Regions from separate parts of the Lysinibacillus sp. CTST325 genome, predicted to be linked through region 2. Evidence: riboswitches for the same ligand, from Rfam matches in the RefSeq annotation. Region 2 holds a riboswitch; each other region holds the start of a gene.
What was found. A riboswitch is a leader RNA that binds a small molecule or an ion and turns the genes downstream of it on or off. The one in region 2 is predicted to bind cobalamin.

Region 1 (4,219 bases), on a different contig from region 2:
AAACAATATCCAATGAGCATTGCTGAAACTGCTTCAACATTTTCAGAGATGATTATATTAGATGCGGCAATGCAAAAAGCTAAATCTACTAATGAAAAATTATTTTTACTTGATGAGAAATTAAAGCGTAGTGTCATGAATTTCATGAATATTCATTCTAGGTTTTTATTTGAAAAGAAATTTTATGAAGAACGTAAAGAAGGAATTGTTTCATCCTCACGCTTAAACGAAATTATGCAAGAAGCAATAGATGAAGGATATGATGGTTCTCTTGATAATCCTTCAGTGCATTCATGGATATGGACACCACATTATTATATTACACAATCTCCTTTTTATAATTTTCCATATTCATTCGGATATTTGTTTGCATTGAGTTTATTTGCAAAGGCAAAAGAAGAAGGTAAAGAATTCGAAAGATGTTATTTAGATTTGCTTCGCGATTCAGGGAGTATGTGCACAGAAGATTTAGTGATGAAACATTTAGGTGAAGATATCACTTCGGAAACTTTTTGGAAAAAAGGAATTGAATTATGCATTAACGATGTGGATGAATTTATCAAATTAAGTAGTGAATGTATCATTATTTAAAGATGACGAAATCTTTAATAAAAGAAAATAAACCTACTGACATTAGTGGGTGAACTTTCCCGGTGGACGTATTGAATATGGTGAAAACATCATCCATGCAGCTCGTAGGGATGTGAACGAGGAAATGGGCTTTGATGTAAAAGCTAACGGTATTAAAGCAAATGGCAGATAACTTAGTAGTAGAGAATGTACATTCAATTATTATTTAAAATAAACAATTAGGTGAACAATTCATATTTTATTAATGTGGGTTACCGTTTGGGGTCTCGCCAACCAAATGATATATATCCCATGTTTAGCGAATTTCGAAAAAACGAAAGCCAATTTCTTGTATGCTAAGAAGTTGGCTTTGTTTGTGCATTTTGAATTTATCAATTTAAAAGTCTTATTTTTTTACATATAAGAAATCACGCTTTGAATAAAAAAAGATTGATTTCGATCCTCCTTATTTCACTAAAGGCCTTGTTAGCTCAGAATAAGGAATTAAACTTAATTAGGCTTAATGTATTCTCCTGTTGAAGCATTAAAGCCCACTGCATTCATTTTTGTTTGGTCACTATTCCAACCTATCACTAATAGTAGGGTAACATTTCTCTCCTTATCTTTAATAAGCATAAAATTATTTGTAAAAACTCTTTTTTAGGGTAAGGAGAAGTACCAACACTCGTTAAATCATTTGTATAATCAATTTTTTCGTCATCCTCGTGGGTTTTGGAAGAATCCCATGAAATTGATACGATCTATACGCTGTTTTCATTGAAGAAAGCGTGACTAAACATAAAAAGAAGGTAAACGAGGCCAGAGTAAGATACCTGGCCTTGTTGTGTTAGTCATTACTAGCAGGTTTTTATTATATTCAGAAAATAAAATTGACGCGAACATTAGAGCATGTTATGTTTAATACTAATTTCATAGCAACCATTACAAGTTTGAGTGAAATAAGCTTTCATTCAATTAAAAGGAAAATGGGTGTAAATCCCATGCTGTCCCGCAGCTGTAAATGAGGAGTTTTGTTTCGATTACCACTGAGTGATTACTTGGGAAGGTGAAGCAAAATCATGATTCATGAGCCAGAATGCCTGCTTGTAAGGAGATTCATTGATGATCTACGAAAGATAGGGAGATGGATGGGTGCTTGCTCATAGTAAGTTATTCTGTCCTTATTCTTTTGGAATAAGGTTTTTTTATGCCTTCTATCAATCAGTAGATTCTCCATTTAGTGCACCACAAACAAAGATAGGAGACAGAAAATGAGATTGACAAAGTATTTACTTCCTTTCACACTTATTTTGATGTTCAGTTTACTCACTGGCTGTACAAGCACTGAAAAGGAAGAGACAGCATCGAAACAACAGACAGACGAAAAAATGATAACGATTGGATGGCCATTAGATGTTGGTCCATTAAATCCCCATACATATTTACCAAATCAAATGACAGCACAAGCAATGGTCTATGAATCATTGGTTGAATATAACGATGATGGAACAATTACGCCGAAACTAGCAGAAAGTTGGGATATCTCAAAGGATAAAACGTCTTATGTTTTCCATTTGAGAAAAGATGTCAAGTATTCTGATGGAACGGCTTTTAATGCAGACAATGTGATTCGTAACTTTCATGCAGTTTTAGCTAATCGTGATATGCATTCTTGGATGGGCATGGTCAATCATATTAAAGAGGTTGTGAAAGTGGATGACTTTACAATTCGTTTGCAATTGGATGAACCTTATTATCCTGTGTTAAACGAACTTGCCTTTGTAAGACCTTTCCGCTTTTTAGGTGATAATGGATTCCCTGAAGGTGATGCGACGCAAGATTCAATTAAAGCGCCTATTGGGACAGGCCCATGGGTATTAACAGATTACAAAAAGGATGAATATGCTTTATTTAGTCGCAACGAAAACTACTGGGGAGAAAAACCTCTTGTAGAACAAATAAAAGTAAAAATTATCCCTGATTCAGAATCTATTTCGTTGGCCTTTGAAAACGAAGAATTAGATTTAATATATGGTCGCGGCATCATTAGTTTAGATAACTATACGTTTTTAAAAGATAGTGGGAAATATAAAACGGCTACGTCTGAACCTTTGTCTACGCGTGCTTTACTGTTTAATACACAGTCAGGTCCGTTAGTAGAATTAAAGGTACGTCAAGCGATTCAATATGCAATCAATAAGGAGCAAATGGTTGACAGTATTACACATGGTACTGAAAAAGTGGCCAATACACTATTTTGGGATGCTGTGCCTTATGCCAATATTGATTTAGCTCCAATTTTATATAATCCGAAAAAAGCGCAACAATTGCTAGATGAAGCGGGATGGACGCTACAGAAGGGTGAAAAAATTCGCTCTAAAAACGGACAGCCACTAACATTAGATTTAATCTACATTGCAACAGATGCGATACAAAAACCTATGGCGGAACTAATGCAAGGTGAACTAGCAAAAATAGGGGTACAATTGAATTTAGAAGGCGCAGATGTGATGGTAGGTTTGCAAAAATTAATGGATAATCAGGTCGATATAAATTTCTGGCGTACAAATGGACCACCAACAGATCCACATAGCTTTGCTAATGAATCAGCTACACCAAACGCTAATGGTGTCTATGAAGCGAAATTAGGCTTACCAAATGCCAAAGAAATCGATACTAAAATTCATCAATTATTAGTAGGTACAGATGAAAAAGAGCGAGTGCAACTTTATACGGATATTTTAACAAAGTTCCATGACCAAGCACTATTCTATCCTATATCTTACGAAACAAATAACGTGATTTATCAGCCATATATGAAAAATTTTGCTCCACGTGCATCTGAATATGATATTCCATATGCACAAATGGAAAAAGAAAAATAATTGTAAAAGAGAGAGTATGTCGATTAAAGACAGCTCTCTCTTTATCATAGGATTGAGTAGGAAGTGACAGCATGTATGAATCGACATGGATGTTTTGTTTAAAAAGAATTTTAACATTGCCGTTTGTATTATTGGGCGTATCCATCTTGACCTTTGTATTTATTCGTTTCGTTCCAGTAGAGCCCGCTGAGGTCATTCTTAGATTGGCGAGAGTTGCGCCAACAGCAGAAGCCATTCAAGCATTGCGTGAAGAACTTGGAACAGACAAATCTTTTTTTATTCAATATTTGCTATGGATAAAAGGCGTTTTGCATTTAGATTTTGGGACATCTTTTGTTAGTAAATTGCCCGTGGCACATGAGCTATTCGCTAAATTACCTGCAACCATTGAATTAGCTGTTGCTGCATTTGTGTTGATTTTAGGAGTAAGTATGCCATTAGGGATCATAAGTGCCTTGTATAAGCATTCCATCATCGATAAAATAATTCGACTATTGACTATCATGAGTGTATCCATTCCAACTTTTTGGTTAGGTTTTTTACTACTATATGTATTTAGTTTGAAATTAGGGATCTTCCCGACAAATGGAAAGGGCACACTAGCTCATTTAGTTTTACCTGCACTCGCATTAGCTTTACAGACAATTGGACTGTTCGTGCAGTTTATCCGTACAGCCATCATTGAAGAATTACAACAGCATTATGTTCAATACGCGCAGCTAAGAGGATTAAAAAACTCTGTGATCCTTGTACGCCATGTTTTG
Region 2 (4,219 bases):
AAGAATACGATTTATTCGGTGTATATATACTCGGTATCGTAACTGCTTTTGGTGGTGGAGCTATACGAAATCTACTCATTGGTTTACCTGTAACAACATTGTGGGGTCAAGATATGATGTTTCAAATTGCCATTGCAGCCATCACAATTTTTTTCTTATTTCCACATCGACTCATTCAACACTGGCATCGCTGGGGCAATTTCACTGATGCTATTGGATTATCGGCATTTGCGATTCAAGGTGCCCTTTATGCTGTGAAGCTCGACATGCCTATTAGTGCCGTTATTGTAGCTGCTGTCTTAACAGGATCAGGTGGTGGAATTATTCGCGATTTATTAGCTAGACGACAACCTTTAGTCCTCCGTGATGAAATCTATGGTGTTTGGGCAGCAATAGCCGGGCTTATCATCGGACTTCAACTATTTACAGGGGATATCTTTTTATATGTATTATTTGGTGTGATCACAGTACTAAGAATACTTTCATATATGAGGAAATGGCGTTTACCGTTACGGAAGTTGAATCGAGCATAGTTATACTGTTGCATAAAAACAAGCCCAAATATCAGATTTGGGCTTGTTTTGAATTTTAAATTTAATTCCTTATTTATCACAAACTCCGTGCATCCACAGCAGCGACTAAAGTTAATTTTTCAACAGCAACATAGCTTCTTCTAAAGTAGTCATATTTTTCATCATAGAGCAAGCTGCGTCCAAAATAGGAAAGGCTAAAGCTGCACCAGAACCCTCACCTAATCGCATATTCATTTGCAGCATCGGTTCAATTCCGAGCATTTCAGCTGCAATTTTTGCACCTGGTTCTTCAGAGGCATGTGAAGGAATGACATAGTCTTTTACGTTTGGTTCGAGTTCGTATGCAATAAGAGCAGCAATAGTAGAAATAAAGCCATCAATAACAACTGGTTTACGATGTGCGGCGGCAGCAAGTATCACTCCTGCCATAGCGCCTATTTCTAATCCACCGACTTTTGAGAGAATATCTATAGCATCATGACGATTTGGTTTGTTTAATGCAATAGCGTTGTGAATGACCTTTACTTTATGTGCTATTCCCCCTGGTCCAACACCTGCACCGAAGCCTGTCACTTCTTTCGGATGACATTCGCGAAGAACCGATAATATGGCAGCACTCGGTGTTGTATTACCGATACCCATTTCACCTGTCCCGAGTACATTTATCCCTTTTTTAATTTCTTCCGTAGCTACTTCAATTCCTACTTCAATAGATTGAATGGCTTCTTCCCTTGACATAGCAGGACCTTTTGCCATATTGTCCGTGCCATATTTAATCTTTTTTAAGATGACACCAGCATCGTTCGGAATATCCTCTTTTACACCAACGTCCACTGTGACAATTTTAGCATCTGTGATTTTTGCGATAGCACAGACACCAGTTCCGCCTCTAGGAAAATTTAATGTTTGGAAGACCGTCACATTTTGTGGATTCGGTGTCACTCCTTCATCACAGACACCATGATCCGCGGCACAGACAATAATTGCTTTATTATCAATTGCAGGATATAGTTCACCTGTAATACCAGATAGTTGCACAGCTAGAGTTTCCAGCTTTCCCAGACTACTAGGTGGCTTGCAAAGTGCATCTATGCGTTCTCTTGCCTGCCCCATCATTTTGTGGTCGGCACTTTGAATGTTGTGGATCGTTTGTTGTAATAATTGCATGAAAATTTCCCCTTTCTTTTTTGCCCTCGTTACTCGAAGAATGATTTTGAGAAAAAAATAAAAAGCCTGTAGTTTATCCATAACAAATAAACTACAGACTTTTCCATCGTCTATATAATACGAAGCAGATAGGCAGGTCTCCTGGCTCAATTTCAACATTTCATAGAACCTTCCCAGAACGATGCTAGTGGCATTCTCTATGAAACTCCCTTTTTACAGTGGTGGGACCGCTAAAGCTTTTCACTTTATTCCCTATTCTCCCGCAGTGGGCACCTAACGCTTTTATGCAATTACTTTAAATCTACGGCAAAGCGCTCATTGTGTCAACATTTTAAATTTTCAAGCTTCATTGTTATTTAAGTAAATAAATATGCTTAATTATTCATATTTAAAAACTTTAACACAAAATACTAAAGTAATTACTGCTATAGCAGTTAATACTGATAATTCAGTCAGATAAGTGTTGAGATTTTGTGTCTCGAAGATCAGTGTTTTTCTAATAGCTTCAATAATATAATTAAGTGGATTAATATAAACAAATGGCATTAGAAATTTTGGCCACACATCGCTCGGGAAGAAAGTACCACCTAAAAAAATGAAAACTAGATTTGAAAGATTCCCCATAGTTGTGGCATTTTTTGCGTTATTAGCGTAAATTCCGATTATTAAACCGATGGCTAATAAGCTAAGACCACCCATTAATAACAATGGAATTAATAAAAGAGTATAAATTGAATTAAAATTTAATTGAACATTAAAAATGAAAACACTAATGCCCAAAATAATAACTGTTTGTATAGCCATAATGAAAAGCTGTGTACTGAAAATAGATACCATTATTTTTGATGTAGAGATTGGAGTAACTTTAATTTTTTTAAAAATACCCCTTTCCCTATACGAAGCAATCATAACGGGTAAAGCTATAAGACCTATAGCTCCATAAGCCATCCCTAGAATACCAGGGAAAATATAGGACATATATGACATACCCTCTCTTGCAGCGTCTTTCCCTGCTGTACCCATTAAAGCCATCATTAGAATAGGGAACACCGTACTCATAATAACCGCTTGTTTATTTCTTATTTCCATTTTGAAAAATATAGAAGATAAATTAACAAAACTATTCATAATTTCAAAACACTTCCAGTCATATTTAAGAATACATCTTCTAAATTTGCTTTTTGAATATTAATGCTCGTTGTTGTTATTCTTTTTTCATCTTCTAATTTATTTATATAATCTAACGTTTTTCTAATATCCTTCGTGTATAAGTAGAAATAGTCATCTTCTTTTTTAATCTTATCTACTGTCGAACAACTTTCTAAATACTGGACAGAAGAATCTACTATTAAACCTATTTTAATAACCGAGTTTAAATTAGCATTTTTAATAATTTCTTCAGGTTTTCCTACTGTATAAATACTCCCATCGTTTATAAAACATACATTATCACAGAGTGCTTCTACTTCTTCCATATAATGTGTCGTTAGGATTATTGTTGTCCCTTCTTTTCTAATATCCTTAATAATATGCCACAAATCTTTTCTAGAGTTTGGATCTAAACCAGTTGTTGGTTCATCCAAAAACAAGACCTGTGGTTTATTGAGAATACTTAATGCTATACTTATTCTTTGTTTTTGCCCGCCAGAAAGTTTATTAACGTAAGCTCTTTTATGTTCTTGCATATTGACTTTTTTTAATAAGTCTTCAATTTCTTTTTCAGTAATCTCCATATTGTATAATGTGGCGAAAAATTCGAACAATTCATCCACCTTAATATGATCAAAATAGGAGTTTGACTGAAATTGTACACCTATAAGTGGTTTAATTTTATCTCCATCTTTTGTAACATCTAAACCATTGACAGTTATGGTGCCAGTGAATCCATTTTTAACTCCTTGTATACATTCTAATAAAGTTGTTTTTCCAGCTCCGTTTGGTCCTAGTAACCCAAACACTTCATTGTGGTTTATCGTTAAATTAATATTTTTCAATATTTGTTTATTTAAGGTATACGAAAAACTCAAATCTTTTATTGATATTGCTTCATTCAATTAGAACACCTCAATTATGATAGAATGATTCGCTTCATTGTTGCATGATTTAACTTTTCATTTATAAATGCTTGCATGTCTTTAATATCAATATTATCAAGAACTTGAAGCATTTCATCTAATGATAAATGATGCCTTTCAATAACCCGCTCATTACCTAAAAATAATAAAAAATCCTTATCATTTTCTAATATCTTGTAAATTTTATGCTGTAAAAACTTTTTGCTTTTCTCTAAATATTTATTCATAATGTTAATTTCTTTACTGTCTATATTCATCTTTTCATTAATATGTAAGATGAGTGATTCTAAATCTTCTTGTTCAGTAATAAATTGGACTTGCAAAATACTTTCATATTTAAAATGAAAAGGTAAGCACACGATAAAATACACACTTTGTTTTTTCAACCGAAATTCTTCATACAGCAATCCCGTGTCATTCATTGTCATCATCATACTAAACAAA
Region 3 (4,219 bases), on a different contig from region 2:
TTCAGCGAATCTGGCTTATCAAGTTCTTTTAGTCCCAATACTTGACAGTAAAAATGTTTCCCTTTTTCTTCTTCACCTTTTGGAATTGTTATTTGAACGTGATGTAAGCCTATAACCATTTTTTCTCCTCCTTTAATTCTTCATCGATACTTACTTCTAGGATAATAATGTAAAATCCTTTAATTTGACGAATGAATAGTATTTTTTCTCACGAATGAAGCCTTTGTAAAACCAGTAAGAAGTATTAGAGAATAGGCCAATAGAAGCCATGAGGCGAAATAACGATCTACATCAGGCGATAAATTCAGAAAAACATTGTCGAAAACTAATAATACGACTGCATCAATGAGCATTCCGGGTAATGCAATACAGATTGCAGCCAGTAATCGCTCTGTACCTTTTATTTTTGTCATAGAATAAATAGGTATTGTCGATATCCAAATGAGCGGAATAACTAAAATGTAAGCACTGATCAAGAGGAAAGGTTCTTCAATGGTAAAAAAGTAATGCCCTATTAATCGAAACGCAGGCACTAGCAAATAGCCAAATTCCAAAACCCCAGCATAAAAAGAATCGCATAGTGTTCCTCCTCTATTTATTTTCCTAGACGATGTAATGTCTGAAGAATTTTTTCTAATTGCTGATAGAATACATCTACATCGAAATCGTCCCGCATCATCACTTGTATGGCCAAGCCATCAATAAGGGCGTTGAAAAAAATACTCCAAGTTTCCATCGACACGCCATCAATGGGTGATGTAACCCATAATTTATCTAAAACGTTGCATAAATGTTCATTTTCAACTGCTAAAATTTGTCCAATTTGCTGTCTAATAGTCGGGTTCGTAAAGCCGTAGACGATTAAAGTTAAAAATAATTTATGATAAAAGGCATCATTTTCATATCGACTTTTTGCAGAGAGAAGTGCAGATTGAATCATTTGTTGATCGGTCGTCAACATCTCATTCCAAGAATTTTCACAGATGTCTTGAACAATTTCGAGAATGATTTGCTCTTTTGATTTGAAATGATAATAAATAGTTCCTTGTGTCACACCAGCTTGCTCAGCAACAGCCTTTAAGGTGAATTTTTCAATCCCTTTTTCCACTAAACTTTGCTTGGCAGCAGTCAATAAATCTGACTTTTCGATATCAGTTGGTTTTGCCATTCAATTACGCCTCCATCGTTATTAGTTAGTTGAATAACTAACTGTAAAATAACAGAATATTCCTCTAGTTACCAGTTTGTTTTAGCAACAGGGGGATCATGCTGCTAGTCTTTGATGATTCCATATGTTCGGGATAACAGCAGTATGAGGAATCAAACAAATCTAAAAATAGATCTACTTTTCAGAAAAATATGTGTTATAGTAAAACATAATTAAATATTGTGTAAGAGTTGGTGCCGAATGAAAGTTTGGCTTAAAAGGGAAGTCGGTGCAAATCCGACGCTGTCCCGCAACTGTAAATCGGAGCAAATCACAATTGTCACTGGGAAACTGGGAAGGCTGTGAGGCGTGTTGATGAGAAGCCAGGAGACCTGCCAATATCTAGTACACACCAAATACCTACGTGGAAATAGGTGGTGAGATTTGACCGTAACGGCCCTGTGCGACAATGAATCATGCGATATTTTGAAAGGATTTCGTATTGTTTATTCATAGCTAATTTTGATATGCAATGACAGCCATTTTCCAAAAAGGAGAGTGGCTTTTTTTATTTTTAATGAAATGATAGGAGAGAATAACATGGCGTATACAAGTACTACAGTTGGTTATCCGTATATCGGAGAAGATCGCGAATGGAAAAAGGCTTTAGAGGCTTTTTGGAAAAATGAGCTTTCAGAGGATGAATTTTTACAGCAATTAAAGGATATTCGCTTAGCTCGAATAGACAAGCAGCTTCGCCTCGGCATAGACATGATAACTGTTGGTGATTTCACACTCTATGACAGAATGTTGGATACGGCAATGATGTTTGGCTTAATTCCAAAGCGCTTTAATTGGCAGGGAGATAAAGTTGATTTACAAACTTACTATGGGGTAGCTCGTGGTAGCCAAAAAGCCGTAGCCAGTGAAATGACGAAATGGTTTAATACAAACTATCATTATATCGTGCCAGAATATGAGGGACAATCTCTGCAATTAACAGAAAATAAAATATTGGCAGATTTTTTGGAGGCTAAGGAAGCGTTTGGTATCACAGCAAAGCCTACATTGATTGGCCCATTTACATTTTGTAAATTAACAAAAGGTTATGACAAGTTATCACAGGTAGCATTTATATTAGCAATACTACCACTTTATACACAGGTTTTAAAGGAGCTTGTAGATGCAGGTGCTAAGTGGATTCAATTAGAGGAGCCTGTTCTTGTCACAACACTAGATGAAGCGGAGATTAAACTTGTTCAAGAAATATATACACAATTAGTTGCATCAGTACCCGAGGCTAAAATTATGCTACAAACATATTTCGAATCATTATCGGCATATGAGTCAATTGTGACACTTCCTGTTCAAGGGATTGGGTTAGACTTTGTGCATGGCTATGGCAAAAATATGGAGGCATTACGTCAATTTGGCTTCCCGCAAGATAAAGTATTAGCGGCCGGTATTATAAATGGACGAGATATTTGGCGCTCCAATCTAGCAGAGGCTAGCTCAACTATTAAAGCTATTGAACAGCTGAGTGGTGCTAAAGAAATATGGATTCAATCTTCATGTAATTTACAGCATGTTCCAATTACAACTGCTCTTGAAACAAAGCTCGATCCAGTTCTAAAAAATGCCCTTTCTTTTGCAGATGAAAAATTAGTTGAAATCTTTGAAGTAACAAAATATTTACAAGGCACAAGAAGTCCTTCAAACCAGAAAATATCTGAAAGTATGAAGGCGATTGAAGCATTGAAAAATCACCCAACTCGTCAAAATAGAGATGTTAAACAAGCGATTCGAACAGTGGCGGCACAAGATTTTGAACGCCATAGTGATTTTAAAACACGTCAAAATATTCAACAACAAGCCTTACAATTACCGCTGTTCCCAACGACAACAATTGGGAGCTTTCCTCAATCAGACGAAGTCAAACGCACACGAAGTGCATGGCGAAAGAAACAACTTTCTGATGGAGATTATGCAGCGTTTGTAGAACAAGAGACAAAGCGTTGGATTACTATTCAAGAGGAATTAGATATCGACGTTTTGGTACATGGTGAATTTGAGCGCACAGATATGGTTGAATATTTCGGGGAAAAACTTACTGGTTTTGCATTTACAGAGAAAGCATGGGTTGTATCTTATGGCTCTCGCTGTGTGAAGCCACCGATTATTTACGGTGACGTTGCATGGGAAGTACCGATGACAGTTAAAGAAACAGCCTATGCCCAAAGCCAAACAAATCGCTATGTAAAGGGAATGCTCACAGGCCCTGTGACAATTTTAAATTGGTCCTTTGTACGAGATGATATTTCACCGAATGATGTATCATATCAGATTGCTTTGGCACTTCGAAAAGAGGTGGAAGCACTAGAAGCTGCAGGTATTTCTATTATTCAGGTTGATGAACCAGCTTTACGAGAGGGCTTGCCACTTTGTGAAGAAAATTGGGGAGCTTACTTAGAATGGACGGTGAATGCTTTTAAACTTGCTACATCTAGTGTGAAGGATGAAACACAAATTCATACACATATGTGCTATTGTGAGTTTAATGATTTTATCGAACCAATTAGTGCACTGGATGCTGATGTTATTTCAATAGAAACATCACGTAGCCATGGCGAGCTGATTTCTTCTCTACAAGTCAACCCATATGAAAAAGGGATTGGGCTAGGCGTTTATGACATTCATAGTCCACGTGTACCAAGTGAAGAAGAGATGCTGACTATTATGCAAGATAGCTTACAAGTCTTATCAAAAAACCAATTTTGGGTGAATCCTGACTGTGGTTTAAAAACAAGGAAGGAAACAGAAACAGTTGCGGCACTGGCTCATATGGTATCTGCTGCAAAAACCCTTCGCCAACAAGTCCAACAATCTATACTTTAAGTAGAAAACTTGACTTCTTTTTTGAGGTCAGGTTTTTCTGTTATTTCAGTTGACAGAAAATTTTATAGCAAAAATGAAGGGACAACTACAGAAGAAGTTTAAGCGACGGCTAGTCTGTTCGAAATGATGCATAGACCAGTCAAATAAACGACTAAATGATAGAAGTATTCGATTATA
Region 4 (4,219 bases), on a different contig from region 2:
TGCACTAGCATATGTTGTCGGTGACCCAAATAAAGGGATTTACTATATGCTGGAGGCGCTTAATTTATCAAGAATTTGCAATGCGGTTGCTTCTATCGGCATTATGCGCCGCGGATATTTAGAGGCGAAGCATTATGTGACAAATCGTCATGCCTTTGGTAAACCTTTAACGCAATATCCTATGATTCAGGATACACTAGGGAAATTCGCTGCCAAGCTTCATGTAGAAGTTGCCACGGTTTTTGATCTTATTCAGCTGTACGATAAAGTAACTAGTGGGCAGGGGAATAAAGAGGACATTATTTTAAACCGCTTGTATATTGCTATCATGAAAAAAGAAACGGCAGAGCAAGCTGTACATTATGCAAGTGAAGCCATTGAATTACATGGCGGAAACGGCTATATTGAAGATTTTGTTACACCTCGGTTATTAAGAGATGCACAGGTACTTACTGTGTGGGAAGGGACTTCAAATATTTTAGCTTTAGAGCTTATTCGTTTAGTCGATAAGTTTCATGCGCACGAAATGTTTGTTCGTGTCATGGAAGAACGTCTAGAAAAACTAGGTGCCTGTCCATTAGTTGAAATTGTAGTGGATCAATTAGCAAAACTAGAATCAACTTTGCAGACATTTAGCCGTTTAGATGATGCAACAAAAACGTTTGAAGCAAAAATGGTCGCAGAGAAAATGGCGCATTTATATGAAAGTGTAGTAGCAGTCGAATGGGCACAAAGATTCGGCGGCAAATATGAGAAGCTAGCAGATATTTATTTAGAGAATACATGGGCATTGCGAGAAATGGGTGCACCAATGAAAACGGTACAGTATTTTTCAGATATCGTATAACTTCTTTCAGTGGGTGTCCAAACACTAGATGAAATAGAGGATTTCAATCTAAGAACGCCACGTCCTGTGGCAATGACTGAGTGTTGTTGTCGCTACGTTTTCGCACAAAAAACATCTTGTTGGCCAAAAGCCTCCGGCGGATGTCGGGCATAATTGATTTGTTTAGAAGTCGTCTCGAATGGAGGCGACTTCTTTCATTTTCATGTATAATACAATCAACTGAATATTATAAAGGTTCTTTACTTAAGTAAAGTGAAAAGGGAAATCGGTGTAATTCCGATGCGGTCCCGCCACTGTATGTGTGAGTTTTTTCAATCTGCGCCACTGGAAATTTCGGGAAGGCTTGAAAAAGCGTATGGAGCACGAGCCAGGAGACCTGCCTTTATAGAAAACACGTTGTAGCCTACGAGGATAGGATGGTGGATTTTGTATATGTATTTTTGTGCAAATTTGACCCCCTCATTGTTTTATGATGAGGGGTATTTGTTTTGGAAGATGAATGTCGATAAATTTGAAAACATGGGCGATAAATTCACAATGTTAGGCGATAAACTCAACATGTTGGCTGGAAGTTCGCAATGCTGATGATAACCCCGCAATGTTAGGCGAAAAAAACTAAAATGTATCGATCAATCAGAAAAACAATAAAAACTATACGCACAAATAGACTAAGGAGGATTCACATGAAGAAAATTTGGAAAATAGGTTTATCAGCATTTTTAGCTATTGGCGTGCTTGCAGCATGTAATACAAAAGAGGCAACAAATGAAAAGCCGTTATCTTCTGAGCAGCAAGAGACAACAAAAGTAGATCAAGCAACATTCCCAATGACGATAACGGATGCTACTGGCAAGGAAATTACGCTAGAAGCACCTCCGGAAAAAATTGTCTCACTCATTCCGAGTAACACAGAAATTTTATTTGGCCTTGGCTTAAATAATGAAATAGTTGGCGTGACAGATAATGATGATTATCCACCAGAGGCTACTAAAAAAGATAAGGTTGGCGGTATAGATTATAATATTGAACAAATTATTGCGTTAACGCCAGATATCGTTTTTGCACATGCATCGGGTATGAGTTATTCAAAAGGAGCAATTGAACAGCTTGAGGCTGCCGGTGTAAAAGTATTTGTTGTAGCGGATGCAAAAAACTTTAATGAAACTTACACAACGATTGAACAGCTTGGTCGTGCAACGGGGAAACTAGAAGAGGCTAAAAAAATGGTCGCAAATATGAAGGCAAAAGTTGAAGAAGTTGAAACAAAACTTAAGGGTGTTGAGCCAAAGAAAGTCTTTGTAGAATCGTCTGATGAGCCACAGATTTATACAGCTGGTAAAGGTACATTTATGAATGAAATGCTAGAAATGATTCATGCTGAAAATGTAGCAGCAGATGTAAATGACTGGTATCCAATTGAAGCTGAACAAATTATTGCGAAAAATCCAGATGTCATTGTTGTGGCATATAATTATGTACCGAATATTTTAACGAAAATTCCACAACGTCCAGGCTTTGAGACAATAACTGCCGTAAAAAATAAAGCTATTGTACAAGTGGATGAAAGTACGACAAGTCGTCAAGGTCCTCGGTTAGCAGATGGTTTTGAGGAATTAGCAAAGGCCGTTTACCCAGAGGCGTTTAAATGAGTAAAACAATTGCAGCCTATGTAACAGCAATTACGCTTTTAATCATTAGCATCTGGTGTGGTGTGGCGATAGGCTCAGTTCATATTCCATTAGAAGTATTGTGGAATAAGGCGGCTGATGAAACAGCTGCCAATATTTTATGGAAGATTCGTTTACCTCGAGTGATGCTAGCAGGGCTTGTAGGGGCATCACTTGCTATAGCAGGGGCAGCTTTTCAAGGCCTATTAAAAAATCCTTTGGCTGATCCTTATACGTTAGGTGTTTCCTCTGGTGCATCAGTGGGCGCAGTGATGACGATTTTCTTTAGTGTTTCAATACCTGTAATCGGTCATTTTACATTGCCAACCTTTAGTATGATAGGTGCCATATTAACGATGTTTGCTGTTATGGGCTTTGCTAGAATAGTAGATCGTTCACTAAAAATGGAAACTCTTATTTTAACAGGAGTTATATTTAGTTCATTTTTAGGTTCCTTGATTTCATTAATGATCGCATTATCTGGTGAGGAGCTACGCCAAGTGATTGGTTGGCTACTCGGCTCAGTATCGATGCGTGGTTGGCCATACGTCCAGATGATTATCCCATTTGTCATAATTGGCTCTATTATGCTTTGGACACAAAGACGCGAGTTAAATGTTCTGTTATATGGTGAAGAACGCGCGAAGCATTTAGGTGTCAATGTTAAGCGCAGTAAATATATTATTTTAGTGGGTGGATCCATGTTGACAGGAGCTGCGGTAGCTGTTTCTGGAACGATTGGCTTTGTTGGTTTAGTTGTTCCTCATATGACGAGAATGGTTTGGGGTTCTGATCACCGTCATTTATTGCCATTATCATTTTTAAATGGGGCAACTTTGCTAATTATTTGTGATTTAATAGCACGAACAATTATTATGCCAAGAGAGCTACCGATTGGTGTCATTACTGCATTTATTGGGGCACCCGTTTTTTCTTATATTTTTTATAAGCAACGTAGAGGCAAGGGGGTACGGGCATGATTGCTGTTGAACATCTTTCTGGCGGCTATGAAGACGTACCGATCGTCCATGATATAAGTTTTTCCGTTGAAAAAGGCAAAATACTAGGGATTTTAGGGCCGAATGGTAGTGGGAAATCCACACTGTTAAAAGTAATAAGTGGCATACTACCAGCAACCGCAGGCACTATATTAGTAGATGGTAAAAATAGTAGCTCGTACAATGCGCGTGCATTAGCAAAAAAAATGGCGGTGCTACCACAATTACATGCTAATGCCTTTTCAAACAGTGTTCGAGAGGCAGTATCACTTGGACGTTATCCACATCAAACAGGCTTCTTTTCGAGCTGGACTGATCGTGATGAACAGGCAGTCCAACATGCGATGATGCAAACGGGTGTGAAACGCTATGAACAGACACCGATGGAATTTTTGTCGGGCGGTGAACAGCAAAGAGTTTTTGTTGCCCAAGCTCTTGCACAAACAGCGGAAATATTGCTGTTAGATGAACCAACGAACCATCTAGATATTGCCCATCAACGTCAAATTTTAGATATGGTGCGAAAGGAAGCAATTGAAAGTGGTTTGACCGTTATTATGGTACTGCATGATATGAATTTAGCCTCCCTCTATTGTGATGAATTATTACTTATGGAGGAAGGACGGATGCGGGCATTGGGGGCGCCACACGAAGTATTAATCGCTGCGCAAATCGAAGAGGTCTATCATGCCCGTGTTGCAACTTAT

Region 1: it holds a riboswitch for cobalamin, as region 2 does, so the genes downstream of both, nikA (nickel ABC transporter substrate-binding protein) here and cobT (nicotinate-nucleotide--dimethylbenzimidazole phosphoribosyltransferase) in region 2, are expected to answer to the same signal.
Region 3: it holds a riboswitch for cobalamin, as region 2 does, so the genes downstream of both, metE (5-methyltetrahydropteroyltriglutamate--homocysteine S-methyltransferase) here and cobT (nicotinate-nucleotide--dimethylbenzimidazole phosphoribosyltransferase) in region 2, are expected to answer to the same signal.
Region 4: it holds a riboswitch for cobalamin, as region 2 does, so the genes downstream of both, ACYQ73_RS12650 (ABC transporter substrate-binding protein) here and cobT (nicotinate-nucleotide--dimethylbenzimidazole phosphoribosyltransferase) in region 2, are expected to answer to the same signal.

What each region holds. Positions count from the first base shown of each region.
Region 1 is NZ_BAAFHO010000002.1:298,428-302,646, reverse strand. Features, by position in the region: gene ACYQ73_RS06895 (M3 family oligoendopeptidase) at 1-591, shown strand, start outside; gene ACYQ73_RS06890 (NUDIX domain-containing protein) at 641-763, shown strand; gene ACYQ73_RS06885 (hypothetical protein) at 1,081-1,206, opposite strand; cobalamin riboswitch at 1,500-1,692, shown strand; gene nikA (nickel ABC transporter substrate-binding protein) at 1,842-3,455, shown strand; gene nikB (nickel ABC transporter permease) at 3,527-4,219, shown strand, end outside.
Region 2 is NZ_BAAFHO010000001.1:459,024-463,242, forward strand. Features, by position in the region: gene ACYQ73_RS02375 (trimeric intracellular cation channel family protein) at 1-533, shown strand, start outside; gene cobT (nicotinate-nucleotide--dimethylbenzimidazole phosphoribosyltransferase) at 645-1,700, opposite strand; cobalamin riboswitch at 1,815-1,992, opposite strand; gene ACYQ73_RS02385 (ABC transporter permease) at 2,079-2,828, opposite strand; gene ACYQ73_RS02390 (ABC transporter ATP-binding protein) at 2,825-3,754, opposite strand; gene ACYQ73_RS02395 (hypothetical protein) at 3,769-4,219, opposite strand, start outside.
Region 3 is NZ_BAAFHO010000005.1:155,641-159,859, reverse strand. Features, by position in the region: gene ACYQ73_RS14135 (VOC family protein) at 1-119, opposite strand, end outside; gene ACYQ73_RS14130 (DUF5367 domain-containing protein) at 180-533, opposite strand; gene ACYQ73_RS14125 (TetR/AcrR family transcriptional regulator) at 596-1,168, opposite strand; cobalamin riboswitch at 1,383-1,561, shown strand; gene metE (5-methyltetrahydropteroyltriglutamate--homocysteine S-methyltransferase) at 1,748-4,042, shown strand.
Region 4 is NZ_BAAFHO010000004.1:216,253-220,471, reverse strand. Features, by position in the region: gene ACYQ73_RS12655 (acyl-CoA dehydrogenase family protein) at 1-847, shown strand, start outside; cobalamin riboswitch at 1,063-1,245, shown strand; gene ACYQ73_RS12650 (ABC transporter substrate-binding protein) at 1,531-2,496, shown strand; gene ACYQ73_RS12645 (FecCD family ABC transporter permease) at 2,493-3,494, shown strand; gene ACYQ73_RS12640 (adenosylcobinamide amidohydrolase) at 3,491-4,219, shown strand, end outside.